DNA from 3 places in the Limosilactobacillus allomucosae genome. Region 3 is predicted to be linked to each of the others. Evidence: predicted binding sites of a transcription regulator. Region 3 holds the regulator's gene; each other region holds the start of a gene.
The links. Region 3 encodes HrcA, which represses chaperone genes, less so after heat shock. Its sites were predicted from a motif close to TTAGCACTCNNNNNNNNNGAGTGCTAA; they were not measured.

Region 1 (9,817 bases), 490 kb from region 3:
CATCAGCTATGTACTGTACCCAGACGTTTATCTTGATTATGTCAAGCGCAATCGTCAATATGGCAAGATCGGCGTCCTGGACACGAATACGTTCTATCAAGGAATGCGCCCAGGCGAAAAGATCTACGTCAATCTGCGGCCGGGTCGTACGGAGATTCTTGAGCTCAATACGGTTTCTGACATGGACGTTGACGGCAACCGCCACTTACTGTTCTCCGAAAACGGTCAGCAGCTGGTCTTGACGGTCAAGGATCAGACACATGCGGCCACGGCCAAGGTCAGCGTGCCAAAAGCCGATCCGCACGATCCAGGTCAGATTGGGATGCCGCTTAATGGGACGGTCGTTGACGTGATGGTCGAAAACGGTCAAGAAGTCAAGAAGGGCCAGACGCTGGTCGTAACCGAGGCCATGAAGATGGAAACAACGATCAAGGCCTCGTTTGACGGTAAGATTGATAAAGTCTATGCCAAGGCCGGCTCGACGATGGAAAGCCAAGACCTGCTGATTCAAATGAGTCCTTTAAGCTAATACAGCTTGACAGTATTAATTTATAAAGCGAGGTTAAAACAGTGGAAATTTCAGAACGCGTAAGCAACATTCAACCCTCAGCAACGCTGGCTTTGTCTGGCAAGGCCAAGGCAATGAAGGCGCAAGGCATTGACGTCTTGAACCTTTCAATCGGTCAGCCAGATTTCAATACGCCTAAGCACATCGGACAGGCTGCGATTAAGGCAATTGAGTCTGGCAAGGTTGATTTTTACACCGCGGCAGCCGGCATTGAGCCGTTAAGAAAAGCAATCGCCGATAAAGAAAACGCCGATCATGGCACAGACTTCACGGCGGATAACGTGGTAGTAATGAATGGTGCTAAAATGACGCTGTACGCCCTGGGACAAGCACTGTTTGATGAAGGCGACGAGGTCTTGATTCCTTTGCCATACTGGGTAACCTATGGCGAACAGGTTAAGCTGGCCGGTGCCAAGCCAGTCTTTGTAAAACCGGCAGCTGGTCGCCTGACCGTTGTTCCTGAAGAATTAGAAGCCGCGCGAACGCCTAAGACGAAGGCCATGATCTTAAACACGCCTAACAATCCATCTGGTGCCGTCTACACGCGCGAACAATTGCAGGCGATTGGCGACTGGGCCGTTGAGCATGATATTATCGTGATTGCTGACGATATCTATGGCAAGCTGGTCTATAACGGGACCAAGTTTGTCTCGCTGCTGGACCTGTCACCAGCGATCCGTAAGCAGACGATTCTGGTTAATGGGATGTCTAAGACCTACTCGATGACCGGCTGGCGCGTTGGCTATGCCATTGCTGACGAACAGGTAGTCAAGGGTCTGAAGACGTTCTTGAGTCATGCAGCCGGCAACATGGCAGCCGTCAGTCAATATGCCGCTTTGGCAGCTGTTACCGGTGATCAGGCCTGTGTTGAAGAAATGCGCGCTACCTATGAGGAACGCATCAACACGCTTTATCCGTTATTAAACGAGATTCCAGGCTTTAAGCTGGATGTAAAGCCGGCCGGAGCTTTCTATGCCTTCCCTGACGTCAGCGAAGCCGTTAAGCTGACCGGTTTTGCCTCGACTGATGAGTTTGTCAACGCGCTGCTCGATGAGGCTCACGTGGCAGTCGTTCCGGGCGCGGCCTTTGGAATGGATGATCATGTACGGATCAGCTATGCAACCAGCATGGATGTCTTAAAAGAAGCGGTTCAACGAATTCAAGCCTTTATGGCAGACCACCAAAAATAATCGATCAATAACCAATGAGCTCAGTTCTAATTTGAGCTGGGCTCTTATTTTAAAATTCTTGTAACCCTAAATTTAAGATAAGGGTTACAAGTTGAAAGAAGGAATAAAATGAAACGTCAAAATATTGTTCATTTAACGCAGACCGCCTTGATGACGGCAATCTTAATCGTTTTAGGCATGATCCCAGGTATTCCGCTAGGGTTTATTCCGGTCCCAATCGTACTGCAGAATATGGGGGTCATGATGGCCGGTGAGATTCTGGGGCCGAAAGAAGGAACGACCTCAGTGGCTCTGCTTCTGCTGTTAGTTGCGGTTGGCTTTCCTTTCTTGACTGGCGGCAGCGGGGGAATTGCCGTTTTTGCCGGTCCAACTGGAGGCTACCTTTTGGCCTGGCTGTTTGCACCGCTTTTGATCAGCAGTCTGCGGCAGCGTTTTGGCAGTCATTGGAATTGGTGGCAGGAATTTTTGATGATCGTGCTGGCCGGCGTGCTGTTTATTGATGTTACGGGATCTGTTTGGCTCAGCTGGCAGTCGCACATCAAGCTGACGGCGGCATTGATGTCCAATCTGGCATTTATTCCTGGCGACCTGATCAAAGCCGGCGTGGCAGTAGCCGTTGCTCGTCAGCTGCGGCGTGTACCAGTATTGAATCTTGGCTAGAAAAGAGGAATCGCAATGGGGACTAAAGATGAGCTGCTTAAAATTTTCTTGCTTAATGAGCAGCAATGGATTTCAGGCAGTCAGCTGGCGGAGCGCTTAAAGATCAGTCGCGAAAGCATCTGGAAAGGCGTCGCTGCCCTGCGCAGGCAAGGACACCAGATTGAGAGTCAGCGAGCGCTTGGCTATCGATATTTAGGAACGGATCATTTGGATGCAGCGGTAATCAAGATGCAGACTCGCGATGAATTTAATGGCGAGATTCATACGGCATCAAGCATTGATTCAACGCAAAACTGGGCTAAGCAGTATCTCAGCAGTCATCAGCCCAGCCAGCCAGTCGCGTTTTTAGCTGATCAGCAGACGGCCGGCTATGGCAGACGCGGCCGCCAGTTCTATTCGCCGCAAAAGACAGGCTTGTATTTTAGCTTGGTTTTGCCGCATAATCCAATGAGCGCGCTGCCTAAAATTGGCCTTTTAACAACCGGAGTCGCCGTTGCAGTTGGTCGAGTACTGAAGCAAACCTTTCCTGATCGTGATTTTTCATATAAGTGGGTTAATGATATCTATATGAACGGTCACAAAGTCTGCGGTATTCTGACTGAGGCAACGCTGGAACTGGAATCGGCATCGTCGGCAGCATTAATTGTAGGAATCGGGATTAATCTATCGACCGTCGATTTTCCGGCGGCAGTGGCTCAAAAAGCCGGCAGCATTGCCCCTAGGCAGATCATTGATCGAAATCAGCTGGCTGCCAGGCTTTTGGTTGCAATCATGAACGTTTATAGTGAATACGATTCAGGAAAATTCCTGCCAGAGTATCGGGCTCATTCGTTGGTCTTGAATCGGCCAGTCGTCTTAAAAATCGGCAATGATGAAGCAGTTGGCAAAGCCGTCGACATTGACGATCAAGGCGGCCTGGTATTGGAGTTGGCAGATGGCACGAAAAAGTCGTTTATCAGCGGCGAGGTGACCAAGGTTGATCTGCCAGGGATGACGTCATAATGGAAATTCACGGTTTAGATTTAGATCAGGCTGGCCGCTGTCGGCACTATCACTTGGCAGTTGACGTTGCGGCCTTGAAATGCAGTCGTTGCCAAAAATACTATGCCTGCTATCGATGTCATGATGCTTTAGAAAACCATCATTTCATGGCCTGTGAGCGAGACAACTGGCCAGTCTTATGCGGTGTCTGTGGCTGCTTGATGCAGTTTGCACAATATCAGCAGGGAAGCTGTCCGCGCTGTGGGCATGATTTTAATCCTGGCTGCCATCGTCACTGTCGGATCTATTTTAAATAACAGGTTTTTCTCATTGATTTTTAATTAAAATAAGATTAGAATATAAGGCGTTGATTAAGAAGTGAAATAAATCAGGCCCAATGACATGTTTTAATTAAGTTTTAGGAAAGGATCAGTGATTGAGATGACGCTGCGATATACGGTTTTAGGTGCAGGTGCGATGGGATTGCGCTTTGGGGTGCTGCTGCAGGAAAATGCGGGTGCGCAGGTTGATTTTGTCGACAACTGGGCACCCGAAGTTGAAACCATCAAAAAACAAGGTGGGGTCTATGTTTCCCGTGACCATGAAAATCGGCATCTGGTTCCGGTCAATATTTATTCACCAGAAGAGTATCAAGGCGAGCCAGACGTTTTTATCGTTTTTGCCAAGCAGATGACGCTGCAGGACCTCTTAGAGCGCTCGGCCCATTTCTTTAAGCCAGAAAAGCAGTACGTTTTTTCAGGCATGAATGGGATGGGTCACGTTGAAAAACTAAACAAGTATTTTCCCAAAGAGCATGTTTTAGCCGGAACCTGTCTGATCGGGACTGTGCTAAACAAGGCTGGCGACGTTGATTTTATTGGCAAGCCAGGTGCTGGATCAATCAATGTTGCCAACGAAACGGAAAAGCCGGATGAGCGCACGCATGAGATCATTGCCGACTTTAAGGCTGCCAATCTGAATCCGACTTTGACGACCAACTTCTTGGGAACTTTGATGACCAAGGTTGTCTTTAACTCGGTTGTCAATACGATCTGTACGCTGTTTGAGATTCAGATGGGTCAGTTTATCGATTATCCTGGTGCTGAACGGCTGAGCAAACAATTGATTAATGAAGCCTATGACGTGACTGAACGAGCTGGCATCAAGCTGCTCAATGATCGTGAGACCGAATGGAAGACGGTTGAATACGTCAGCCGCGTCGGCAATCCACTGCACTATCCTTCAATGTATCAGGATATGCATAATGGTCGAAATACCGAAGTCGACTACATCAATGGCTACATTTACGAATTAGGCAAAAAGTACGACTATGAAGCCACGACGCATGACTTTCTGCGCGGCTTGGTTCATTTGGCGGAAAATACGCGTAAGTTCCGTCAATAAAAAGACCGCTGGATCAAATCTGGTCCAGCGGTCTTTATTTATGTTGATCGGCAGCGTATATGCTTATTGATTTTCTTGATCAAATATCTCCAGGGCTTCGGCGGCTTCAGTCCATTGCAGCTCAACGTCTTCGCTTTGGGCTTTTAAGGCATCCAGCTTTTTTTGCAGATCGGTCAGCTGAGCGATGTCGACGGCGATTTCAGGCTTGGCCATCTCAGCTTCGATCGCGGCCTGCTTGGTCTCCAGTTCCCCCATCTGATTTTCTAATTGATCGACCTGCCGCTGCAGCTTGCGTCGGGCACGCTGAGTTTCTTTGCTTTGCTGATAGGAAAGCTGACCGGTTGACTGTTTGACTTTGGCTGCTGGCTGTGTCTGCTGCTCCAGTTTTGCCTGTTGGGTCAGATAGTCGTCGTAGTTTCCTTCATAATGCGTCATGTTATGAGCCGTCATATATAGGATATCGGTAGCGACCTGGTTTAAGAAGTAGCGGTCGTGCGAGATAAACAGAACCGTCCCATCAAATTCGTTAATGGCTGTTTCCAAGACTTCGCGGCTGTCAATGTCCAAGTGGTTGGTTGGCTCATCCAGGATCAAAAAGTTGATTGGCATAAATGAAAGCTTGGTCAGCTCCAGACGTGCCTTTTCCCCACCTGAAAGCGCGCTGACCGGTTTGTAGACGTCATCGCCAACAAATAGAAAACTGCCCAGAAGCGAGCGAATGTCTTTTTCGGAAACTTCAGGATGGTCGTCCCAGACTTCTTCTAAAACGGTCTTTTCAGGATGCAACTGCTGCTGTTCCTGGTCGTAGTAGCCGATTTCCAGATTAGCGCCGAATTTGATCGTCCCGCTAAGTTTAGGAATCTTTTTCAAAAGCGTCTTTAAAAGCGTTGATTTGCCAATTCCGTTTGGACCGATAATACCGACGCGCTGACCTTTGCGAACCTTAAACGACAATGGGCCAGCCAGCTTTTGATCTTGATAGCCGATATTGAGTTCATCGACATCCAAGACCTCGTTGCCCGAAGCGTGGTCACTGTGGAATTGAAAATGAATCGAGGAATCATCGGTAGTCGGCCGCTCCAAGCGATCCATTTTTTCCAGCTGCTTGCGGCGAGCCTGGGCACGTTTGGTAGTTGAAGCTCTTACGATGTTGCGATTGACAAAATCCTCCAGCTTGGCAATTTCTTTTTGCTGCTGCTCATAATGCTTCCATTCAGCCTGCAGCCGTTCACGCTTATGGGTTACGAACTGCGTATAGTTGCCGGTATAGTGGATCAGCGTATGATTGTCAAGATCGTAAACGTCGGTGACTACGCGATCTAAGAAGTAGCGGTCGTGAGAGACAATCAAAAGTGCGCCCTGATAGCTTTTAAGATAGTCTTCCAGCCAGCTTAAGACGCCCATGTCCAAATGATTGGTTGGTTCGTCTAGGATCAAAAGGTTGGGTGACTGCAGCAGAATCTTTGCCAGGGCCAGCTTGGTTTTTTGACCGCCAGAAAGCGCATTGACTGAAGTATCATACATTGCTTCATCAAAACCAAAACCGTGCAGTACTCCTCGCATGCGAGACGCATATTCATAGCCGCCCTGTTTTTTGAACTGCTCGGATAAACGGTCATAGCTTGCTAAAACGTCTTGGTAGTCCGTAGCTTTAGGCGTCAGTGTCCCCAGTTGATTCTCCAGTTCATGCAGCTGTCTTTCCATTTCGTGTAAAGGAGCAAAGACGCTGTCTAATTCGGTCCAGATTGAGTTTTGGCTGTCAAGTCCTTGATTCTGAGCCAGGTAGCCAATCGTCAGGTCGCGGGCGTGAGTAACCGTGCCTTCGTCAGGTTCAGTTAAACCGGCAATGATTTTCAAGAAGGTCGTTTTGCCCGCACCGTTGCGTCCGACCAATGCAGTTCGGCCATGTTCTTGAATCTGCATATTCATATTATGAAACAAAACATCGCTGCCAAAGCGACGTTCAACATTATTGGTTTGCAATAGCAGCATAATTCAACCTCATTTTTTAAAGTAGATAGTCAGTTAAGATTGTAGCACAAGATCAGACCAGGTCGCGAGCTGGAGAACAGGACTGATTAGTAATGTTAAATTTTGAATTAATGTCGCAAAAAATCACTTGTCATTGTCAAAACATCCATGATCAGCTGATGACATGGATTTCACAAATCATTAATGGACATGCAGTGAAGCCTGTAGCATAATAGAGAACATGTTTAAATAAAAATCGATTCTTTTCTTGGAAAATAGTTCACAAACTTTAGCGGAGTTGTTAAAATGATTAAGGAATAATTTTCACAAACTAGAATCTGAATTGGAGGAATCTATTAATGGCAACGCGTAAAATTCCCCGTGCCACGGCTAAGCGGTTGCCGGTCTACTATCGGTATCTGAACGTTTTGCTTAATGCCAATAAACGGCGCGTCTCATCGACTGAATTATCAGAGGCGGTTAAAGTTGATTCGGCAACGATTCGACGCGACTTTTCCTATTTTGGCGAATTGGGCAAGCGCGGCTATGGCTATGATGTGGAAAAGCTTTTGAACTTTTTCAAGGGTATCTTGAATCAAGATAAGCTGACCAGTGTGGCTTTGGTTGGGGTCGGCAGTCTGGGCAGCGCCTTGATGAACTACAATTTCCACCAAAGCACCAATCTGCGAATCAGCGCGGCTTTTGATCCTAAACCAGCCTTAGCAAATACCGTTAAGAGTGGGATTCCTGTCTACCCGGTTGGCGAGATGAAAAAGCAGCTGCAAGAACAGCAGATTGATGTCGTTATTTTAACGGTGCCTGGCGAAAAGTCGCAGGCTGTTACTGATGAGCTGGTCGAAGCCGGAGTTCATGGTATCTTGAACTTTACGCCGGTTCGTCTGTCAGTGCCAAAAGACGTTCAGGTACAAAATATTGACCTGACCAATGAACTGCAGACTCTGATCTACTTTATTGAAAATAACAATACTAAAGACAGTCAAAAATAACTCAACGCATGGCGAGCAATCGTCATGCGTTTTTTGATAAAAAGTCAAAAAGTCAAAATGCCGTTAGAATGGCAACTAAAGCGATTTCTATAAAATAATAGTCAAAATTGGTCAAAATAATTGTTGCATTTTAGCAAGATCATGATATAGTAGATCATGTAATTAGCACTTGGGTGATAAGAGTGCTAAAAAGAATATCTGAATTATTAATGATGATTGATGGAGGGATTAACGTGTTAAAACCATTAGGAGATCGCGTTGTTCTTAAAGCGGAACAAGCTGAAGAAAAGACGGTTGGCGGAATTGTCCTGGCTAACAATGCCAAGGATAAGCCAACGACGGGTACGGTTGTAGCAGTCGGCGAAGGCCGTTACCTGGACAATGGTCAAAAAGTTGCTCCAGCCGTTAAGGAAGGCGACCGCGTCCTGTTTGACAAGTACGCAGGCAATGAAGTCGAATACAATGGTGAAAAGTACCTGGTCGTTCGTGAAAAAGACCTGGTTGCCATCGTTGACTAAATAGACTTGTTTTCGCATTCGATCAATATTAATGAGGTGAAAATCTAAAATGGCAAAAGAAATTAAGTTTTCTGAAGATGCACGCAAGGCAATGCTGCGTGGGGTAGACAAGCTGGCCAACACGGTTAAGACGACGATCGGTCCTAAGGGTCGCAATGTTGTTTTGGAACAAAGCTATGGCGCGCCTACGATTACTAACGATGGGGTTACGATCGCCAAGAACATTGAATTGGAAGACCACTTTGAAAACATGGGCGCCAAGCTTGTTTCTGAAGTTGCTTCCAAGACCAACGACAACGCCGGTGACGGTACGACGACGGCAACCGTTTTGACGCAAGCCATCGTTAACGCTGGGATGAAGAACGTTGCTGCCGGTGCTAACCCAGTTGGCATTCGTCGCGGTATCGACAAGGCTACCAAGGCTGCCGTTGAAGAACTGCACAAGATGAGTCATGAAGTGCAAAGCAAGGATGACATTGCGCAAATTGCCTCCATCTCTGCTGCCAACCCTGAAGTCGGTGAACTGATTGCCGATGCCATGGAAAAGGTTGGCCACGATGGCGTAATCACGATTGAAGACAGCCGTGGCGTTGACACGACGGTTGACGTGGTTGAAGGGATGAGCTTTGACCGCGGCTACATGTCTCAATACATGGTAACCGACACGGACAAGATGGAATCTGATCTGGACAATCCATACATTCTGATCACTGACAAGAAGATTGGCAACATTCAAGACATTCTGCCATTGCTGCAGGCTGTTGTTCAAGAAGGCCGCTCGCTTTTGATCATTGCTGACGACATTACCGGTGAAGCTCTGCCAACCTTGGTATTGAACAAGATTCGCGGGACGTTCAACGTTTGCGCGGTTAAGGCGCCAGGCTTTGGCGATCGTCGTAAGGCTCAATTGCAGGATATCGCCATTTTGACTGGTGGTACCGTAATCTCTGATGACCTGGGCATGAGCTTAAAGGATGCTACGATTGCTCAACTTGGTTCTGCCAACAAGGTTACCGTAACCAAGGACAACACGACGATCGTTGACGGCAACGGTGCTAAGGATGCAATTGCTGAACGAGTTGAACAGATCAAGCAGGCAATTGCCAACACGACTTCTGAATTCGACAAAGAAAAGCTGCAGGAACGTCTGGCCAAGCTGTCTGGCGGGGTTGCCGTAATCAAGGTCGGTGCTGCTACTGAAACGGAACTCAAGGAAAAGAAGTACCGCGTTGAAGATGCTTTAAACGCTACGCGGGCTGCCGTTCAAGAAGGCTTCGTACCTGGTGGTGGTACTGCTTTGATCAACGTAATTCCTGCCTTGGAAAACGTTGAAACCGAAAGCGACGATGAAGCAACGGGTGTCAACATCGTTAAGAAGGCATTGGAGGCCCCAGTTCGTCAAATCGCTGAAAACGCTGGTGTTGAAGGCTCAATCATCGTTAACCGTTTGAAGAGCGAAAAGCCAGGCATCGGCTACAACGCTGCCATTGACAAGTATGAAGACATGGTTGCGGCCGG
Region 2 (9,817 bases), 430 kb from region 3:
CATCATTACGCAAGCAATCAAAATGACGCAGACAATCAAGAAGAGGGTCATAATCGTATTATACAAAAAAATTTCCTCCTATTTCACCCGCTATATCCGTTAAATAATACCATATTTCCAGTCATTTGGCTAATCATGCGCTGATTGTCGGGCTGCCAGATTGATTCGAGCCTGATTGGCAATGTGATTTTTGCCCCGCAGCTGGACAACCAGTGTATCGCCCGCTTTCAGTCGCGTATCGCCATGTGGAATCAGCTGATTTTCACCACGATAGATACAGGTGATCAGAGCACCGACCGGCCAATCAAAATCCTTGATCAGACAGCCATCCAGCCTAGAGCCGACAAAAATTGGCGTGGTCATCTGTGTCAGCCCCAGCAGTTCTTTTTGTGGCTGTTTATGCATCATATTGGCAAACATGGCCGCGTATACTGGCGTGCCGCCCATCAGATCAACGACCAGCCAGGCCACGATTGAGACGATTGCCAGTGGCATAAGATGCGTCATCGTGCCGACCATTTCGGTAATCAAAAGAATAGCAGTAAACGGCGCCTTGCTGATGCAGGCAAAGTAGCCGGCCATGGCATAGATTACATAGTTGGGCAGATATCTGGCCGGAATCAATCCCCAATGCATCATGATTACGCAATATAGAGCACCAATAATGCCACCTAACGTCAGAATCGGTAAAAAGATCCCCCCTGGCAGCTCAGTAGCATAGCTGATCATCGAAAAGACAAAGCGCAAAGCCAATAAACCCAGCATTACCTTAAGCTCAGCCGGCATCTTAGGCAGCGCAACGACCAGATTATTGCCACCACCCAGCGTTACTGGCCACCACCAGGCGATTGGAATTACCAGCAGAAACGGGATGATTGGATAACAGACTGGTTTGAGAAATTTTATCTGGTGCATCCATTTAGGCAGCTGTAAGATAACGACCTGATACAGTCTGCCCAGCAAGCCCAGTAAAATCCCCAACAAAATCAGATGCCAATACTGTGAAGCCGGAAACAGCACCTCATGCGGCACGTTCAGATCAGGTTCCAGGCCAAAGAACGCCATCGAAACCAGATTAGCCGACAGTGAGCTGATAAATACCGACAGCCAGACCAGCGGCGAGAAATTATGATAAACCTCTTCTAAAATAAACATCGTGCTGGCAATTGGCGCGTTAAAGGCTGCCGAAAGCCCGGCTGCCGCACCGCTGGCAATGCCGACTCGTCTTTCAATTTCAGTTCTGGCATTTTTTTCGGCAATCCCTTGACCAACCGCAGCTCCCAGCTGGATCGAGGGTCCTTCACGGCCTAAAAACAGCCCCGAGCCGATGCTGATGATGCCGCCAAAGAATTTACGCCAAAGAACCGGCCACCATTTTTCATCAAACTGCCCCGTCAGCTGACCTTCAACTTGCGGAATCCCTGAACCTTTAATATCCGGATTTTTTTGAACCAGGTTGCCTAAAAGCAGTGCAATAAAAATACTCATGCCAATCCAAGGCAGCAGCCAGACCGGATGCCCATGAAAATAGGCAAATGCTTTGATAACCATACCCAATAGATTTTGAATTGCCCAGCGAAAGAGACTGACAACCAAGCCTGCCGCCAAGCCAATTAAAACGGCGCGGCCTGCTTGGCGCAGATTTGAATAACTGAGTCCTGCAATTCTAGTTGTTTTCACTTTCTTCTCACACCTAAAAAATTTTTTACCTAATCAGTCTAGCACAAATCAAAGCAATCAAAAAAAGCGTTTGGAAAAATCCAAACGCTTTTAAAATCGTTAATTTAGATATTAACGGTTTTCGATGTCTTGACGAGCTTGTTCGCTCAGGTTGTAGAAGGAGTGAATCCCCTTGTATTGAGCAACATCGCCCAGGTTGTCTTCGATCCGCATCAGTTGGTTGTACTTAGCAAGACGGTCAGTCCGGCTCATGGAACCAGTCTTGATTTGGCCGGCGTTAGTAGCAACAACCAGGTCAGCAATCGTCGTGTCTTCGGTTTCACCAGAACGGTGGGAAACGATTGCCGTGTAGCCAGCTTCCTTAGCCATTTCGATCGCTTCAACCGTTTCCGTCAAGGTACCGATTTGGTTCAACTTGATCAGGATTGAGTTGGCAGCACCCATCTTGATACCCTTGCGCAGGTAGTCAGTGTTCGTAACGAAGAAGTCGTCACCAACCAGTTGAACCTTCTTACCCAGCTTGTTGGTAATCGTTACCCAGTCATCCCAGTTGTTTTCGTCGATTGGGTCTTCTACGGATACGATTGGGTACTTTTCAATGATGCCCGTCAAGTATTCGATCCATTCTTCAGTAGTGTATTCTTCACCAGTGGACCAACGCAGCTTGTACTTCTTGTCTTCGTCGTTCCAAAGTTCAGAAGCAGCAACGTCGCAGGCAATAGCAATGTCCTTGCCTGGCTTGTAGCCAGCGTCTTCAATTGCCTTGATCAGGTATTGGAATGGTTCTTCGTTGTTGGCAAAGTCAGGAGCAAAACCACCTTCGTCACCAACTGAGGTAACCTTACCAGCAGCTTCCAGTTCCTTCTTCAGGGCGTGGAAAGTTTCGGCACCCCAACGAATTGCTTCACGAACAGTTGGTGCACCAACTGGCATGATCATGAATTCTTGGAAGTCAACCTTGTTGTCGGAGTGGGCACCACCATTGATGACGTTCATCATTGGCGTTGGCAGCAGATGAGCATTGAAACCGCCAAGGTAGTTGTACAGTGGCACTTGCAGCTCATCAGCAGCAGCCCGTGCAGCAGCCAAGGAAACGGCCAGGATAGCATTAGCACCCAGCTTGCCCTTGTTAGGCGTACCGTCAAGCTTGATCATAGCCTTGTCGATGGCAACTTGGTCCGTAACTTCCATGCCAACGATTTCCTTGGCGATTACGTTGTTAACGTTGGCAACGGCCTTCAAAACACCCTTGCCGCCGAAACGGTTCTTGTCGCCATCGCGAAGTTCAACTGCTTCGTGTTCACCAGTAGAAGCACCAGATGGCACGATGCCGCGGCCAACGCCACCGGCTTCAGTGTAGACTTCTGCTTCAACAGTTGGGTTACCACGTGAGTCCAAGACTTCACGAGCATAAATATCAGTAATGAGTGACATTGATGAATCTCTCCTCTGTCATTTTAAAATTGGAAAGTTCTTCCGCTTTCCATTGTATTATTCAGAACAATTTAAAACAAGCTTTATCTTAAGAGTTTACAAGCTTTAAGAAACGATCAGGATCCAGGCTGGCACCGCCAACCAAAACGCCATCGATATCATCATAGGCCATCAAGGCTTTGATATTGGTTTCATTGACGCTGCCACCATAAAGAATTCGGACAGCGTTGCCAATGTCTTCACCATACATATCGCGAATCGTCTGGCGAATCAGATAACAGCCCTCAGCAGCTTGTTCAGGATCAGCACTTTGGCCAGTACCGATTGCCCAGCTTGGCTCAAAAGCCATCGTAACCTTGGTAACGTCAGCCGGTGACAGTCCCTTTAGATCTGCCAGAATGCGGCTGACTACCCAACGAACCTTTTTACCGGCAATTCGTCGTCCCATCGTATCATCACAGCAGACGATCGGACACAAGCCATTGCGCAAGGCAACCTGGACTTTTTGATTGATCAGCTCATCAGTTTCATTAAATAAACGACGCCGTTCAGAATGTCCCAGAATGACATGATGAATGCCAGCCAGAGACAATGAGCGCGGACTGGTTTCGCCGGTGTACGCACCTGCAATCCGGCAATAGCAGTTTTCAGCAGCGATTTTTAACGGCGTATCTTTCGCGGCTTGTACCATCGACGTTAATGAAAGCGTCGGTGCAGCCAGGACGATTTCTCGTTCACTGGGATCCGGCAATTCATTTTTAATATAGTTGACAAACTCAACTGATTCAGAAACCGTTTTGTTCATCTTCCAATTGCCAGCGATGATTGGTACTCGCATGCAAAAGCCCCCTTTTTTAATTTTTTCCGCCGCTTTAATTTTAGCAAAAAAAGCGACTGAATCGCTACTATGCTAATCAATCGCTTATCTAGCTTTACTTTTCAGAAATCGCTGCGATCCCTGGCAGTTCTTTACCTTCCAAGTAAGTCAATGAGGCACCGCCACCAGTTGAGATGTGGCTCAAACGGTCAGCAATCCCCAATTGCTTGGCTGCAGCCGTGGAGTCCCCACCACCAACAATCGTCGTAGCATCAGTCAACGTACCCAGGAACTTGCCGATTTCCAGCGTACCCTTGGCAAAGTTGCTCATTTCAAAGACACCCATTGGGCCGTTCCATACAACCGTCTTGGCATCAGCCAAAACGCTCTTGTACAGTTCAATCGTCTTAGGACCAATGTCCAATGCCATCCAGCCATCGTCAATGTCACCTTCAACTACCTTAGTGTTGGCGTCATTCTTAAAGGCATCAGCAACCACATTGTCAATTGGCAGAACCAGCTTGTCGCCGGCCTTGTCCATAATTTGCTTGGCAACATCGATCTTGTCTTTTTCAACCAGTGAGTTACCAGTCTTAATGCCCTTGGCAGCGTAGAACGTGTAAGCCATCCCACCACCGATGATGATCTTGTCGGCTTTGTCCAGCAGGTGGTCGATAACGCCAATCTTGTCAGATACCTTGGCACCACCCAAGATGGCAACAAAAGGACGAACTGGGTTGTCAACAGCGTCACCCAAGAACTTGATTTCCTTTTCCATCAAGAAGCCAACGCCTGACTTGCCAGCGCCGATTGCTTGGGCAATACCAACGTTGGAAGCATGAGCACGGTGAGCAGTACCAAAGGCATCGTTTACAAAAACATCGCCCAATGATGCCCAGTACTTGCCCAATTCAGGGTCGTTGCCTGATTCACGCTTAACGTATTCACCGTCTTTAACGTCTTCGTAACGCGTGTTTTGAACCAGCAGTACGTCACCATTGTTCATTTGGCTGATGGCGTCTTCCAGCTGCTTGCCTTCCGTTACCGGAACAAAAGTAACCGGCTTGTTCAGCAGGTTGGAGAGACGTTCAGCAACTGGACGCAGCGACAGACCTGGCTTGTCTTCTTCTTTCTTGATCCGACCCAGGTGAGAGAACAGGATTGCTCGACCGCCATGATCGATAACGTAGTTGATCGTTGGCAGAGCAGCCACGATTCGATTGTCGTCACCAACGACACCATCCTTGATTGGCACATTGAAGTCAACGCGCATCAAAACTTTTTTGCCTTCCAATGGAAGATCTTCAACAGTCATTTTAGCCATAATTGACCAATTCCTCCTTAATCTGCAAAGAAGGCGGGCGGAGTTTCCTCCTCCCGCCTTTCAATTGATACTATTCAGTTCGCTTTACAGGGTAGCGAAGTGAAGCAGCGTACGGATCATGTTGCAAGTGAAGCCGTATTCGTTGTCGTACCAAGCAACCGTCTTAACCAGTTGTGCGCCATCTTCGCCTTCCATGATTTCAGTTTGGGATGGGTCAAAGACGGAACCAAAAGTAGAGCCGATAATGTCGGAAGATACGATTGGGTCTTCAGTGTAACCAAAGGCTTCGTTGCCTTCAGTTGCCTTCTTCATAGCGTTGTTTACGTCGTCAACCGTAACCTTCTTGTCCAGAATGGAAACAAGTTCAGTCAGGGAGCCATCAACAACACCAACACGTTGTGCGTGACCGGACAGCTTACCGTTCAGTTCTGGAATAACCAGGCCGATAGCCTTGGCAGCACCAGAAGAGTGAGGAATCGTGTTCGTGCTTGCAGTACGGTTGTTACGCATCTTCTTGCCACGAGGACCATCCAGGATGGCTTGCGTAGAAGTAAATGCGTGGATCGTAGTCATGGTACCAACCTTAACGCCGAATTCCTTGTTCAGGAAGTAAGCCATTGGAGCCAGGCAGCTGGTCGTGCAAGAACCAGCAGAAACGATCTTGTCGTCAGCCTTCAGCGTGTCCAGGTTAACGCCTGGAACAACAGTTGGGATGTTACCAGCAGGTGCAGAAATCAGCACACGCTTTGCGCCAGCGTCCAGGTGTGCTTGTGACTTTTCTGCAGAAGTGTAGAAACCAGTACATTCCAGAACGAAGTCAACACCATCGTTCTTAACCCAAGGAATGTTCCGTGCATCGCGTTCAGCGTATACAGGGTATTCCTTACCGTCTACAACGATGCCCTTGTCAGTAGAAGAAACTTCGCCAGGGAACTTGCCGTGAGTAGAGTCGTACTTCAGCAGGTAAGCCAGCATTGAAGGAGTAGTCAAGTCGTTGATTGCTACCACTTCGATGTCCTTGGAGCCCAGTTCGTGGATCCGACGGAATGCCAAACGACCAATACGGCCAAAGCCATTAATACCAATTTTTACAGTCATACTGCAATTTCCTCCTTTAGGAAAATAATTCAATGTTCCTGTTTAGTTTAACATATATTTTTATCCAAAATTGACATTTTTAAGGAAAAAATTCGGAATTTTGGCTGTTAGCTAAACAATCGCACTAACCTACGTTTTTTATAATACTCAAAACCGACTAACTTGTCCATGGAAATGTGTTCAGTTTTAGAGAAACCAGCTTCATCCAATTTTTTTGTAAAAATATTCATTTTTTGCTTGCATTTTATCATCACTGGGGATATTATAATAAACGTTCGTGTTAATTCAGCGAGCTTAAAATCATTTCGCGCCCTTAGTGTAATGGATCGCACGTGAGATTCCGGTTCTCGAGATCCGGGTTCGACTCCCGGGGGGCGCACTTAAATATAAAAAAGCACTGGTCAGACTGATCAGTGCTTTTTTATTGCCACGAAGTCAAAAACACATCACGACATAATTAAAAAGACCTCATCCATAATCCTGGACGAGGTCTTTTTAAACGGAAAAGCAAATTACTTTTCTTCAGCTGGCTTTTGCTTAGCCCACTTGCGAATCGCTTCGATTTTCTTTTCCTTCTTAGCCCGCGTGTAACGGTCTGCGACTGGGCGACGGCCTTGTACGCCGTATGGATGTGCTTTACGCATTGCAATATGCCTCCTTTATATCTAACGTAAATAATCAACATTCCAATTATAAAGGTCAGGTTATTAAAAATCAACAACTATTATTGCAACCAACTGATCAGCAATAAATTTAAAAAAATTTTTGGACGGTCGATTTGAATCTTGGACATCTTGCTCACTTTTGATCTTTTTCAACACAAAGGCTATTCAGCATCAATTTTGGAAACGGTAGCACTATTTTCACAATTAAAAATTGATAAACGTTTTCCATTGATTTGACCTATACCAATTTGCCTATAAAAACATCAAATCGCCTTAAACAGGCACTTGTCAATAATACCAATTTGGTGTATAGTCTTAGACATCACAGAGGTTAACAATTAATTCATTCACAATTTCAACTAAACGGGGAGATGAGACTTATGTTTAAAAAGAACATGCACGAATTAAACGAACTCAAGAAAATGATCGAAAACGATGATCGCGCAATGCTGGATGCCGAAATCGCCAACCAAGAACTGAGCATGATCTCAGCCGATCTGAAATAACTATACCTATATTATCAACCAGTATTAAGGCACTGCCGCTAACGATATCAGCATCGTTAGCAGCAGTGCCTTTTTTTCTGACAAAACATTTGACCTTTTCTGACCTATCGAGTATAGTATTCACATAAGTTAGCAATCGATGCTGACTACTGCTAATTAAGAGGGAGGCCAAAGCATGAACCTAGTTCCAACGGTCATTGAACAGTCATCGCGTGGCGAACGCGCCTATGACATCTACTCACGTCTGTTGAAGGATCGCATCATTATGCTGTCCGGTCCAATTGAAGACGACATGGCAAACTCAATCGTTGCGCAGCTGTTATTCTTGGACGCGCAAGATTCTACCAAAGATATTTACCTTTACATTAACTCACCTGGTGGCGTCGTAACCTCAGGGATGGCCATCTATGATACGATGAACTTCATCAAGGCTGATGTCCAGACGATCGTAATCGGCATGGCCGCATCAATGGCCAGCGTGCTGGTATCATCCGGTGCTAAAGGCAAGCGTTTCGGTTTGCCACATTCAACGGTTATGATTCACCAGCCTTCTGGTGGCGCACAAGGTCAGCAAACTGAAATTCAGATTGCGGCCGAAGAAATCTTAAAGACGCGTAAGATGATCAATGGTATTCTGGCTGAAAATTCTGGCCAGCCAATTGAACAAATCGAACGTGATACGGAACGCGACCACTACTTAACGGCCCAAGAAGCCGTTGATTATGGTCTGCTTGACGGAATCATGGTAAGCACACTATAACCAACCGCATATGATTAAATCCCAAGTTCTCCTATACTTGAAGACATATTCAAGGAGGAGGACTTTTTATGAAGCAAGATTTTGTCGAAGTTGATATACCACGAACAAAGAAGCCGGTTACTAAGCGCTCACGCTTGACTGCGACCGTTTCACTGCACCAAGTAAAAATTAATGTCTACCAAGAAGCAGATCCCGCTCTGGTTAGTGAGATCATTAAAGCAGTAGCCGCTTATGCTGGTTAACTGGAGTGCCCCTCAGCACGTCTACATAGTTTGTGGCAAGACCGATCTGCGGAAGGGGATTGATGGTTTGGCCATGGTGATCGCAGAGAATTATGGCTTGGAATTAGATAATGATTCGTTATTCCTATTTTGTGGCAATCGTAATGACCGCTTCAAAGGCTTGTACTGGGACGGCGAAGGATTCATCCTGCTTTATAAACGCTTTGAAAATGGTGGACTGCGATGGCCGCGACATCGAGAAGACGCAGTGGCATTAACCAAGAGTCAGATTAAGGCATTGTTAGAAGGCATCTCGCCACTGCCTCAGAAACGAATCAGGCCGGCTATTAAGGGACCAGGGTATTAACAAGTTCCTCTTTTATTTGCCTCCATTATCTGATAACCTAATGGTCATCAGATAATAAAGGAGGTGATTGGTAATGGCTGAGAAGATCACTTTAGAAGAAGCCTTGCGTGAAAACAAAGAACTAAAGGCTAAGATTGCGGAACTGACCGAGATGGTAAACTATCTGCAAAAGCAACTTTTTGGAAAAAAAACTGAAAAATTAAGTGCTGGCCAGTTGGATCTGTTTGATGACAACGAACAGGAAACCGTGCCAACGAATGATTCAACAGTAGAAAAGTTGACCACTACCGTTACCAGTCACCAGAGAAAATGCAAATCAAAGGAATCACGTAAACAATTGCTTGATTGCCTAGAACAAGTTGAAGAACTTCATCAGCTAAGCGAGCAAGAACTGACTTGTGATCAATGCGGTCAAATGATGACGGTTATCGGCAAACATGAACAATATCGTGAAGTTAAACTGATTCCTGCCCACTTGTGCTGCAAAATCGTATGTACTGAAACGGCTAGATGCGAACACTGTCAAGATCCGGAAACCGACAATGATGTACTCGTTCAGGCAAAGACGCCACAGCCCTTGTTTCCACACAGTTACCTTTCAAGCTCGGTAATCGCCGAAGTACTTTTTGAAAAGTTTGGTCTGGCAGTACCGTTTACCCGCCAGACGCAGTATTGGGAGCGCCTCGGACTTCCCATCACCAGCAAACATATGGCTCGTGGGGTAATTGAAGCTGGCGAAAGGTTTGGGCAAAAGATTTATGAACGTCTGCGTCAAGAAATCAAGGCAGCACCTGTGGTGCAGCTTGATGAGACGCCATTTCAAGTTCTGGATCTTGATCAATCACATGGCTACTTCTGGTCAGCCTGTTCTACGGCAGAATTCAGTCCACATCAAGTATCGTATTTCCACTATGCCCCTTCACGATCAGGAAAGGTTATTACAGA
Region 3 (9,817 bases):
TTGGCGTCATTTGACGATAGCCGGCTAATGGCTTGTCAGTTGGGTGCTTGGCATCAGTAACCGTATCACCAACTCGCGTATCCTTAATGTCTTTAATGGCCGCGGTAATATAGCCAACGTCACCAGCCATCAGAAAGTCGCGGGCCAGTGGCTTAGGCGAGTTGATCCCGACTTCAGCGACTTCATATTCAGTACCAGAGTTCATCAGTTTGATGCGGTCGCCCTTCTTGACGGTTCCTTCAAAGACACGGACGCTCAAGACCACGCCGCGATAGTCATCGTACTTGGAATCAAAAATCAGTGCCTTTAGCGGAGCCGTCAGATCACCAGTTGGCGCTGGTACTTCGGCAACGATTTTTTCCAGCACCTTTTCAACGCCCAGACCGGTTTTAGCACTGACGTCACAGGCATCGCTGCAGTCCAGACCGATTTCTTCTTCGATCTGCTTTTTCGTTCCCGCAACGTCAGCGGAAGGCAGATCGATTTTATTGATAACTGGCAGGATCTCCAAGTCGTTGTCCAATGCCAGATAAACATTGGCCAGCGTCTGTGCTTCAACCCCCTGCGTCGCGTCAACAACCAGAATAGCTCCTTCACAGGCTGCCAAAGAGCGTGAAACCTCATAGGAAAAGTCGACGTGCCCTGGTGTATCGATCAAATGGAAAATGTAGTCTTCACCGTCTTTGGCATGATAGGTCAGCGCCACGGCATTTAATTTGATGGTAATGCCACGCTCCCGTTCCAATGGCATGTCATCAAGGATCTGGGCCTTCATTTCCCGCTTAGAGATCGAATCCGTCATTTCCAGGATCCGGTCCGCCAGCGTGGATTTCCCATGGTCAATATGGGCGACAATCGAAAAGTTCCGAATGTGCTTTTGGCGTTCTTTCATTTCTTCAAGATTCATTGATTTTTTGTGCTCACTTTCTGCGTTAAATGTCTATCTACCAGTATATCAAATCCCGTTGGCAACTCAAACTGGGTCGGTGCAAATATCGAAAAAAGAGCAATTCGCCGCGTGTCGCAGCGTCTTGCTCTTTATATCTTTAGGCTTATTTTTCTTCAAAGCGATCCTTGAGCTTATCAAAGAAACCGCCCTTGTAGCCGGCAACATGTTCGCCACTGGCTTCAGCAAAGGCCAGCATTGCTTCTTTTTGCCGCTTGTTAAGATTCTTAGGCGTCTTAACGTGAACCGTCACATGCTCGTCGCCGTTGCCATTGCCATTGATGTGCGGTACCCCTTTGCCGCGCAGCCGGAATGAGGTTTCTGATTCCGTACCAGCCGGGATCTTTAAGTCAACATCGCCATGTACGGTCTTGACCTTGATCTTATCACCCAATGCGGCTTGTGCAAACGAGATATCCTGATCAACGTAGATCGTGGAGCCATCCCGTTTAAAGTCGCGGCTTGGCGTTACCGTAAAGACGATGTACAGATCACCATATGGGCCGCCATTGGTTCCTGCCTCGCCCTGGTGCTGCAGACGCATCTGCTGGCCATCATCAATCCCAGCTGGCACCTTGACCTTGAGCTTGTGCTTTTCTTGAATATGACCTGAGCCATGGCACTTGTCACATTGATCTTCAGGCTTGATTTCCTTACCGGTACCATGACAGGTTGGGCAGACGGTCTGAGACTGCATCATTCCCATCATCGTTTGCCGCCGCTGCATCACAACCCCGGAACCGCCACAGGTATGACAGGTCGAAGGCGACTTGCCCGGCTTGGCGCCTGAACCGTGGCAGACGTCGCATTCAGCTTCCCGATCGTACTTAATCGTAGTTTCCTTGCCAAAGATGGCATCCATAAAGTCCAGCGTCATGTTGTACTGCAGATCGCGTCCCTGGCGAGGTGCCGTGGGGTCGCGACGAGCACGGCCGCCACCAAACAGATCGCTGAAGATATCGCCAAAATCGCCAAAGCCGCCTTGACTGAAACCGCCCTGACCGAAGCCGCCGAAGCCTTGACCGCCACCAAAGCCGCCTTGAGGGCCAGCGGAGCCAAACTGATCATATTGAGCCCGTTTCTGCTGATCATGCAGTACTTCATAGGCTTCATTGATTTTTTTGAATTTTTCTTCGGCTCCCGGCTCATGGTTGACGTCTGGATGATACTTAGCCGCCAGCTTCCGATAGGCCCGATTGATTTCAGCGTCTGAAGCATCCTTTTTGACGCCTAAAATGTCGTAATAGTTTTTCTCTGCCATTTAAATCCCTCGCAACGCAATTTTTCTCTCTTACTTTATAGCATAGTCACGATAAATAAGCAAAAGCCAAAGTCCGTTAGGGGGGCTTTGGCTTTTTGCTTATCTAAATCGGCTTCGGCTGACTGGCCTACTTGTTGTCGTCATCGTTGACTTCAGTAAAGTCGCCATCAACGGTCTTGCCGTCGCCCTTGCCGTTATTGTTGTCAGCACCGCCATTGTTGCCGTCAGTACCATTTTGTTGGTTTTCTTGTTGAGCTTGTTGGTAGAGCTTGACTGCCAAGTCTTGAACGATCTTGTTTAATTCGTCCTTCTTGGTCTTCATCGCATCGAAGTCCTTGGCATCCTTAGCCTTTTGCAGAGCATCGCGAGCGTCCTTGGCCTTCTTGATCTCATCTTCAGAAACCTTGCCGTCAAGTTCCTTAATGGTCTTGTCGGTTTGGAAGATCAGCTGGTCGGATTCATTCATCAGATCAACTTCTTCTTTCTTCTTCTTGTCGGCTTCAGCGTGTTCTTCAGCGTCCTTGCGCATCCGTTCGATTTCTTCATCAGACAGACCAGAGTTGGACTTGATCGTAATGTTTTGCTTCTTGTGCGTACCTTGGTCTTCGGCAGAAACGTTAACGATCCCGTTCTTGTCGATGTCAAAGGTAACCTTGATTTGAGGAACGCCACGTGGTGCAGGTGGAATATCCGTCAGTTGGAAGTTGCCAAGCGTCTTGTTGTCGGCTGCCATTGGACGTTCACCTTGCAGAACATGGATATCAACGGCTGGTTGGTTGTCAGCGGCCGTGGAGAAAATCTGACTCTTAGAAGTTGGGATCGTCGTGTTGCGGTCGATCAGCTTCGTCATTACCCCACCCATGGTTTCAATACCAAGGGAAAGCGGCGTAACATCAAGCAAAACAACGTCCTTAACGTCACCAGTCAGAACCCCACCTTGAATGGCAGCCCCCAGCGCAACGGCTTCATCAGGGTTGATGGAGTGGTTTGGTTCCTTGCCAGTCAAGTCCTTAACCAGTTCTTGAACGGCTGGAATCCGCGTTGAGCCACCGTTTAAGATAACTTCATCAATGTCGTTGAAGTCCAAGCCAGCATCATGCAGAGCGTTCATAACTGGCTGCTTGGTCTTTTCAACCAGGTCGTTGGTTAGTTGGTTGAACTTAGCCCGCGTCAGCGTTTGGTCCAGGTGTACCGGCTGACCGTCTTTTTGCGCGATAAATGGCAGGTTGATTTCAGCGGATTGTGAGCTGGAAAGTTCCTTCTTAGCCTTTTCAGCAGCATCCTTCAGCCGTTGCAGAGCCATCTTGTCTTGAGACAGGTCAATGCCTTGTTCAGCCTTGAAGCCATCGATCAGCCAATCCATAATCTTTTGGTCAAAGTCGTCACCACCCAGATGAGTGTCACCAGAAGTAGAGAGAACTTGGAAGACGCCATCGCCCAGTTCAAGGATGGAAACGTCGAACGTACCACCACCAAGGTCATAAACCAGGATCTTTTCGTCTTTGTCTTTCTTGTCCAGACCATATGCCAGTGAGGAAGCAGTTGGTTCGTTAATGATCCGCTTAACTTCCAGACCAGCAATCTTACCGGCATCCTTGGTAGCTTGACGCTGAGCATCGTTGAAGTAGGCTGGAACCGTGATAACGGCTTGAGTTACCGTATCGCCAATGTAGTCTTCAGCGTACTTCTTGATGTATTGCAGGATCATTGCCGAAATTTCTTGTGGCGTGTACTTCTTGCCATCAACGTCAACCGTGTAGCCTGGTTCGCCCATGTGACTCTTGATTGAAGTAATGGTGTTTGGGTTGGTGATTGCTTGGCGCTTAGCCGTTTCACCGACTTGAACCTCGCCATTCTTGAACGATACGACAGAAGGAGTCGTCCGGCCACCTTCTGGGTTGGTAATAATCTTAGGTTCGTTACCTTCCATAACGGCAACGGCGGAATTAGTGGTACCAAGGTCGATACCGATAATCTTATTGCTTGCCATAAATGTTTTCCCTCTTTTTATATTGGTTTATCTAAGTTATTGTGCAACAACGACCATTGAAGGACGCAGCACCCGATCCTTCATTTCATAGCCAGCCTGCAGAACCTGAACAATGGTGTCAGCTTTTTGATCATCCGAAGCTGGCGCGGTTTGAACCGCCTGATGCTTGGTCGGATCAAAAGGCGTGCCCGGCTCAGCTGGAATCTCAACAATCCCATGGTCCTTGAGCGCCTTTTCCAAGTGGTCGTGAACCATTTGAATGCCCTTCTTGAACTCTTGGGCCTGCTTGTCATCCAGTTGAGTTGCCAAGGCCCGTTTCAAGTTGTCCAAAACAGGCAGGATGTCTTTAGCTAGTCCTTGACCATCATACTTGATCAATTGCGCGCGTTCTTTTTTAAAGTGGTTGTTCATATTTTGAATTTCCGCTTGCGCCCGCAGATACTGGTCGTCTTTTTCATCCAGCTGCTTTTTCAGATCGGCAATCTGCTGCTTGAGCGCGGCAGTTGGATCTTCCTTGGCAGCTGACTTGGCATCCTTGGCTTCTTCGGCATTCTTAGCCGTTTGGTCAGCCGCAGTCTGTTCAGCTGCTTGAGCCGCCTTTTCTTCCTTGGCAGCTGCTGATTTCTTTTCAGCCATCGAACCCCTCCTATAAATCGTAATAATTGTGATAGTAGTCGAGCAGTCGTTTAGCCAGCTCGCGTCTGAACGCGTCAACCAGACCAATCGTCCGCGAATAAGGCATCCGCGTTGGCCCCAGCACGGCGATAATGCCCTTGCCGTATTGGTTGACGTCGTAGGTAGCGGTGATCAGACTGTAGTCGTTGAGCACCTGGTTGTCGGCAATCTCACTGCCAATCTTGACGTTGACCCCATCATTTGGCGAGTCGGCGTCAATGATACTTGACAGATTATCGCTTTGATCGAGCAGTCCATACAATGCCCGCAGCGCCTGTGGATTCTGCCGATCAGAATAGCCGAGAATGTTGAGCCGGCCGCCGACGAAGTATTTTTCGCGAGCAGCCTGCCCCAATACGCTGTCAAAGATCTGCAGAAAGCCGTCGGGACTATGCAGATACTGACTAACCTTTAATGGAATGTCAGTCTGCAGATGCTTAACAACCGTGACCAGCGGCAAGCCTACCAGCTGGTCATTGATCAAGCGTACCACGGCCTCCAAAGCCTGCGTATCCAGATTCTTAGGCAAGGTGAATGATTGACTCTCCACCTCGCCACTATCCGTAACCAGAATGGCAATAACTTTTTGATTCCCCAACGGCACCAAGCGAAAACCGCTCAAGTGCACGTCTTTTTGTTCTGGTTTCAGCGTAAACGCCGTGTAAGACGTCAGCGCTGAAAGAATATCGGCTGAATGCGAAACGATCTCATCAATCTTGTGAAAATCGGCACCCAATGAATTTTGGATTACCATCAGATCACTGTCGGTAACGGCTGCCGGATCAAGCAGATGGTCAACGTAATAGCGATAGCCCTGCTTGGAAGGAACGCGACCAGAACTGGAATGCTCTTTTTTCACGAAGCCTTCTCGCTCCAGAACCGCCATTTCGTTGCGGATCGTGGCTGAACTGACCTTAATTGGGAGCTTGTCAGCCAAAACCTTGCTGCCGACCGGTTGACCAGTCGCCGTATATTGACGTACAATCGCTTGCAGGATTTGCTTTTGACGCTGTGTTAGCATTGGCATCACTTCCTTTTAGCACTCTAACTGCCTAAGTGCTAAACACAATTTATAATATACCAACCCCACCGATAAAAGTCAACAATAGTCAAACTTTTTTTCGATAAAAATGTCAAGATTAGTCAAAAGCCGCTGCCTCTTGATTATCAAGAAAGCGTCCTCAAGCAAAGGAGTTACCTATGAACGAAGAAAACCGCTATGTTCAGCCCCAAAACGCTAAAGAAGCCATGGAGCTGATTCAAAAACTGTTCAACCAGTACCGCAACGCCCCACTGACTGCGGAACTGCTCCAGTACCACAATAATCTGATCATGCGGCTGCAGACCGACATTAAACAAGCAGCCGAAACAGAAGGTCAGACCTCACTTTTAAAGGACCTGCACGAAATGACCGAACTGATGCGCCGCTGGACGACGATCCGGCTCAGCGGGCGTCCATTTGCCGGCAAAATGCGGCATTTCCACTTTACACCAGCCAACGGTCAAAAATTCAAGCGCCAGGTGCACAAAATTGGTGGCAGCAGTGCTCACCGCGCCAGTCGTCATTAAGCTGTCCGGTCAATGGCAAATCAGGTTGCGAGCTGCCAAGCTTGATGCACGGCACACCAACCCGCTGCCTGTTTCATGCCATCCCCATCAGCTCGCGTTTGACTCGTGACAGCGCGGCTTGCCTAAGGGACTGCGAAGGGCTGCGCTTATTGAGCTGCGATGGCATTTTTAGCTGCGTTCACAGTTCTCATAGCGGAAAATTCGCGGCCGGCCCCGTTCACGTGATGGGCGACTGCAAAGTGACATATTCAATGACTTTGGTTGTGTGCCGGCCCCGTTCATTTGATGGGCGACTGACTTTTCCGACCATTTTGATGCTAAATTACCTACGATTCACGTTTTTTTCGTCAATCGTAGGTAATGTATAAAAGATTCTGAGATTTTTACCTACTTTAGGGCATTTTCAAAAAAATAGTAGGTAAAATTGCATATTTTTCGTTTAATCAATCCTGACCAACATCGACTTTACCTACTATTTTAATTTTTTTAAGGATTAGTAGGTAAAGTTAGGGATTCCTAATTCGATATACACCGAAATTTACCTACTATGCATCGCTTTTTTTAATATAGTAGGTAATGAAAACTTTGATTGGCAGATTATGCAGAATTTTATGCAATCGACCCCAACCAGCGTAATCCTGATTCTAACGACCGCTCTTTCCAATCACTTCTGGCAGATAATTTCCAGATTATAACTTCGGGCAAGTCGAACAATGACCAGCTTCCCAAATCAGCCAGTTTGATGCCGCATTCTGCTTAGGCTCGCAAATCAAAAACTTATCAGCCGCGTTCCTTTTCCCGTAGCGAACGCGGTATTTTATTTTCCTGATACGTCTGCCAGACATTGATGCGATCCTTTTCATCCAGCTGCCGAATCACGCGCGCGGGCACGCCGGCTGCCAAAGAATTAGCGGGGACGTCTTTAGTTACCACGGCACCAGCCGCCACGATACTGCCCGCACCAATCGTGACTCCGCCAATAATCGTTGCACTTGAGCAGATCCAGCAATCAGCGCCAATCTTAACTGGTTTGGCGTACTCTAAGTCGTGACGGCCATCTGGATATTCCGTCACCATGCGTTCTTCTTTCAACAGTGGATGACATGGCGTGGCAATCGTGACCCCACTGCCAATCATGACGCCATCGCCTAAAGTAATCGGTGCGTCATCTAAAAAAGTGCAGTTATAGTTGATAAAGCATTCGCGACCAACATGAATATTGCTGCCATACTCACAGTAAAATGGCAAGAAGATGCCCAAATCATTGCCCTTGGCGGAAGGAATCAATTCTTCTTTCAGATGCTCAATCGCAGCCTGATCCGTTATCAAAGTCTGGTTTAAACGCTGACACAGTGCCATCCGTTCCATATGATAAACGCCAAGCTTTGAATCTGATGCATTATACAGTCGACCACTGATCATTTTTTCAAATTCATCCATTGGAATAGATCCTTTCTTAATTGCTGATTAGGTTCTGCCCCATAACCTGACTGCTATTGGCTGACTACATTAATCCCAACTTTAATTATGTCTTTGGCCCATGGCTGCCCGTTTTAAGGCCGCCTGCAGCTGCGGATCAACCGCGTGCAGATACAGGCCGTGCACGCCCCGCGTCAGCAAAACGTTCAATTCGTTGTGCAGCAATTGCTCGCCAAACCTTTGCTTGGAATTGTCTTTCATTGTCCGGCGCTGCACGGCTTTTTTATTGGCGCTGGCGCTAGGATCAAAGACCACCTTGCCATCGCGATACTTCACCGATGGACCGATAACCACGCCGACATGATTGAGGTCAAAGCCCTGGACGGTATAGGTTGAGCCGATTTCCTTGATCGTATGCGGCTGCTCGGCCCAGGAAAGATCATCATAGTTGACGCCGTTTCGCTGCTTTTGTTTGCTCTTTAGCTGCAGGTTCCATGGCATTGACCAGGCGCCTTCGCTTACACACCAGTAGTCGCTGCCATCTTTAGGCTTGCGGTTGCTGGAGTATTCCCAGTCAAACGTGGCGACCATGCGGCTGATGCCATGACCATGATCTTCCGCGTTAAACCGGGCAATGGCTTCCTGCATTGCTTTCGGATCATCAAACACCTGCAGATCATATTGGTCATCTTGCGGGATCGGGAAAATGCGGCGCTGGTCGATAAAATCGCGAATCCAGCGAATCGTTTCGTCAGACGCCGCGATCCGCATTTGATTTTTGAGCCGAATCACCTTATCGCCGGCCAGTCGCTTGATCTGCTGCCAGTCCTCATTTTCCATGATCTCGTCGGCCGTCAGTACCTGTTTGTGATCATAGACTGCCAAAACCACCTTGGCCCGCTGCAGAATATCAAGCAGCTGATTGTCGCCGTGCCCATAATAGCCTTGGTTCCGCTTTGTCCATAAAAGATGCGCCTCATCAATGAAGGCCACGTCGACTTTATGATCTTCATCGTATTTGTTAATAAAGTGAGTTGGCTTGACGACCGTTTCATCATCGCCCACGCCCAGTTTTTTGACGATCTGCCGATAGACCTTGACCTGCTGGGGATGATTGACCATCATTATGGCGTTAAGCTGATCTTGTTTGGCCAGCTCGTAAAAAATGTTGCTCATCAGCACCGTCTTGCCGGCCCCTGCCTCGCCAGTCACCAAAACCAGCTGACCGGTCTGATTTTTAGCCAATGCCTGCTCAACGGTTTTGAGAATCTTTTTCTTGGCCTGATTCTGTTCGTCAGTCAGCTTATTGAACGGTGAGGCCTTAAAGATAGCGGACTTTTCCAGCAGCTGACGTGGCGGAAACAGGTTGCGGTACTTCTTATTTTCACCCAGCTTGTCCCAGATACGATTAAAGATCGGAATGAACTCCTCGCTCGTGTAATACTTGCGCTGGGCATTCTCACGCCGATTGTTCAGCTTGGAGATCACGTCTACGCTGCTCAGGTACTGCATCATGCGGTTTTCGATGTCTAATGCTAACGATTTATTAAAATGCTCATGGCCGATCACGAACATATGCGCGTTTTTGGCATTGCGCAGCTCCTCCCAGTCCTCACGCGTTTCCGGATCGACATCCAAGTGCTCCAGCGTCCGGCGCTGAATATCGATGGTCTCGCCGACATAAACCGTATAGTCCTCTTTGTAGTCGCTCTGCTTGCCCTGATTATCGATAATATAGACCGTTGGATAGTCCGTCAACAGTTCCTGCTCATGATACTTACCCGGATAGCGTTTTTCGATTTCTTCATCCAGATGCGCAGCCGTGTCTTTACGATAGGACGTTTCAAATATTAATGGATCCTTGACTTGTTCGCTCATAATCATCCCCGCTTAATCATGAATGGCTGATCTCTTATCGTGCCGTTTTCTCAATTATATTATAGTTGATTTGCAATTG

Region 1: the regulator HrcA is predicted to act here: its motif matches at 7,944-7,970, upstream of groES (co-chaperone GroES).
Region 2: the regulator HrcA is predicted to act here: its motif matches at 7,654-7,680, upstream of clpP (ATP-dependent Clp endopeptidase proteolytic subunit ClpP).

The regions. Positions count from the first base shown of each region.
Region 1 is NZ_CP154878.1:342,136-351,952, forward strand. It holds gene ABC765_RS01530 (pyruvate carboxylase) at 1-529, shown strand, start outside; gene ABC765_RS01535 (pyridoxal phosphate-dependent aminotransferase) at 571-1,758, shown strand; gene ABC765_RS01540 (biotin transporter BioY) at 1,867-2,418, shown strand; gene ABC765_RS01545 (biotin--[acetyl-CoA-carboxylase] ligase) at 2,434-3,420, shown strand; gene ABC765_RS01550 (CHY zinc finger protein) at 3,420-3,716, shown strand; gene ABC765_RS01555 (ketopantoate reductase family protein) at 3,841-4,803, shown strand; gene ABC765_RS01560 (ABC-F family ATP-binding cassette domain-containing protein) at 4,867-6,795, opposite strand; gene ABC765_RS01565 (redox-sensing transcriptional repressor Rex) at 7,134-7,781, shown strand; gene groES (co-chaperone GroES) at 8,015-8,299, shown strand; gene groL (chaperonin GroEL) at 8,349-9,817, shown strand, end outside.
Region 2 is NZ_CP154878.1:395,627-405,443, reverse strand. It holds gene secG (preprotein translocase subunit SecG) at 1-66, opposite strand, end outside; gene ABC765_RS01840 (chloride channel protein) at 130-1,680, opposite strand; gene eno (phosphopyruvate hydratase) at 1,792-3,114, opposite strand; gene tpiA (triose-phosphate isomerase) at 3,203-3,952, opposite strand; gene ABC765_RS01825 (phosphoglycerate kinase) at 4,047-5,255, opposite strand; gene gap (type I glyceraldehyde-3-phosphate dehydrogenase) at 5,340-6,353, opposite strand; tRNA gene ABC765_RS01815 (tRNA-Arg) at 6,661-6,732, shown strand; gene ABC765_RS01810 (hypothetical protein) at 6,866-6,997, opposite strand; gene ABC765_RS01805 (hypothetical protein) at 7,399-7,524, shown strand; gene clpP (ATP-dependent Clp endopeptidase proteolytic subunit ClpP) at 7,700-8,284, shown strand; gene ABC765_RS01795 (hypothetical protein) at 8,353-8,526, shown strand; gene tnpB (IS66 family insertion sequence element accessory protein TnpB) at 8,516-8,872, shown strand; gene ABC765_RS01785 (IS66 family transposase) at 8,946-9,817, shown strand, end outside.
Region 3 is NZ_CP154878.1:829,906-839,722, reverse strand. It holds gene lepA (translation elongation factor 4) at 1-907, opposite strand, end outside; gene dnaJ (molecular chaperone DnaJ) at 1,053-2,207, opposite strand; gene dnaK (molecular chaperone DnaK) at 2,335-4,197, opposite strand; gene grpE (nucleotide exchange factor GrpE) at 4,234-4,833, opposite strand; gene hrcA (heat-inducible transcriptional repressor HrcA) at 4,844-5,893, opposite strand; gene ABC765_RS04045 (hypothetical protein) at 6,073-6,441, shown strand; gene ABC765_RS04040 (sugar O-acetyltransferase) at 7,222-7,881, opposite strand; gene ABC765_RS04035 (DUF2075 domain-containing protein) at 7,963-9,738, opposite strand.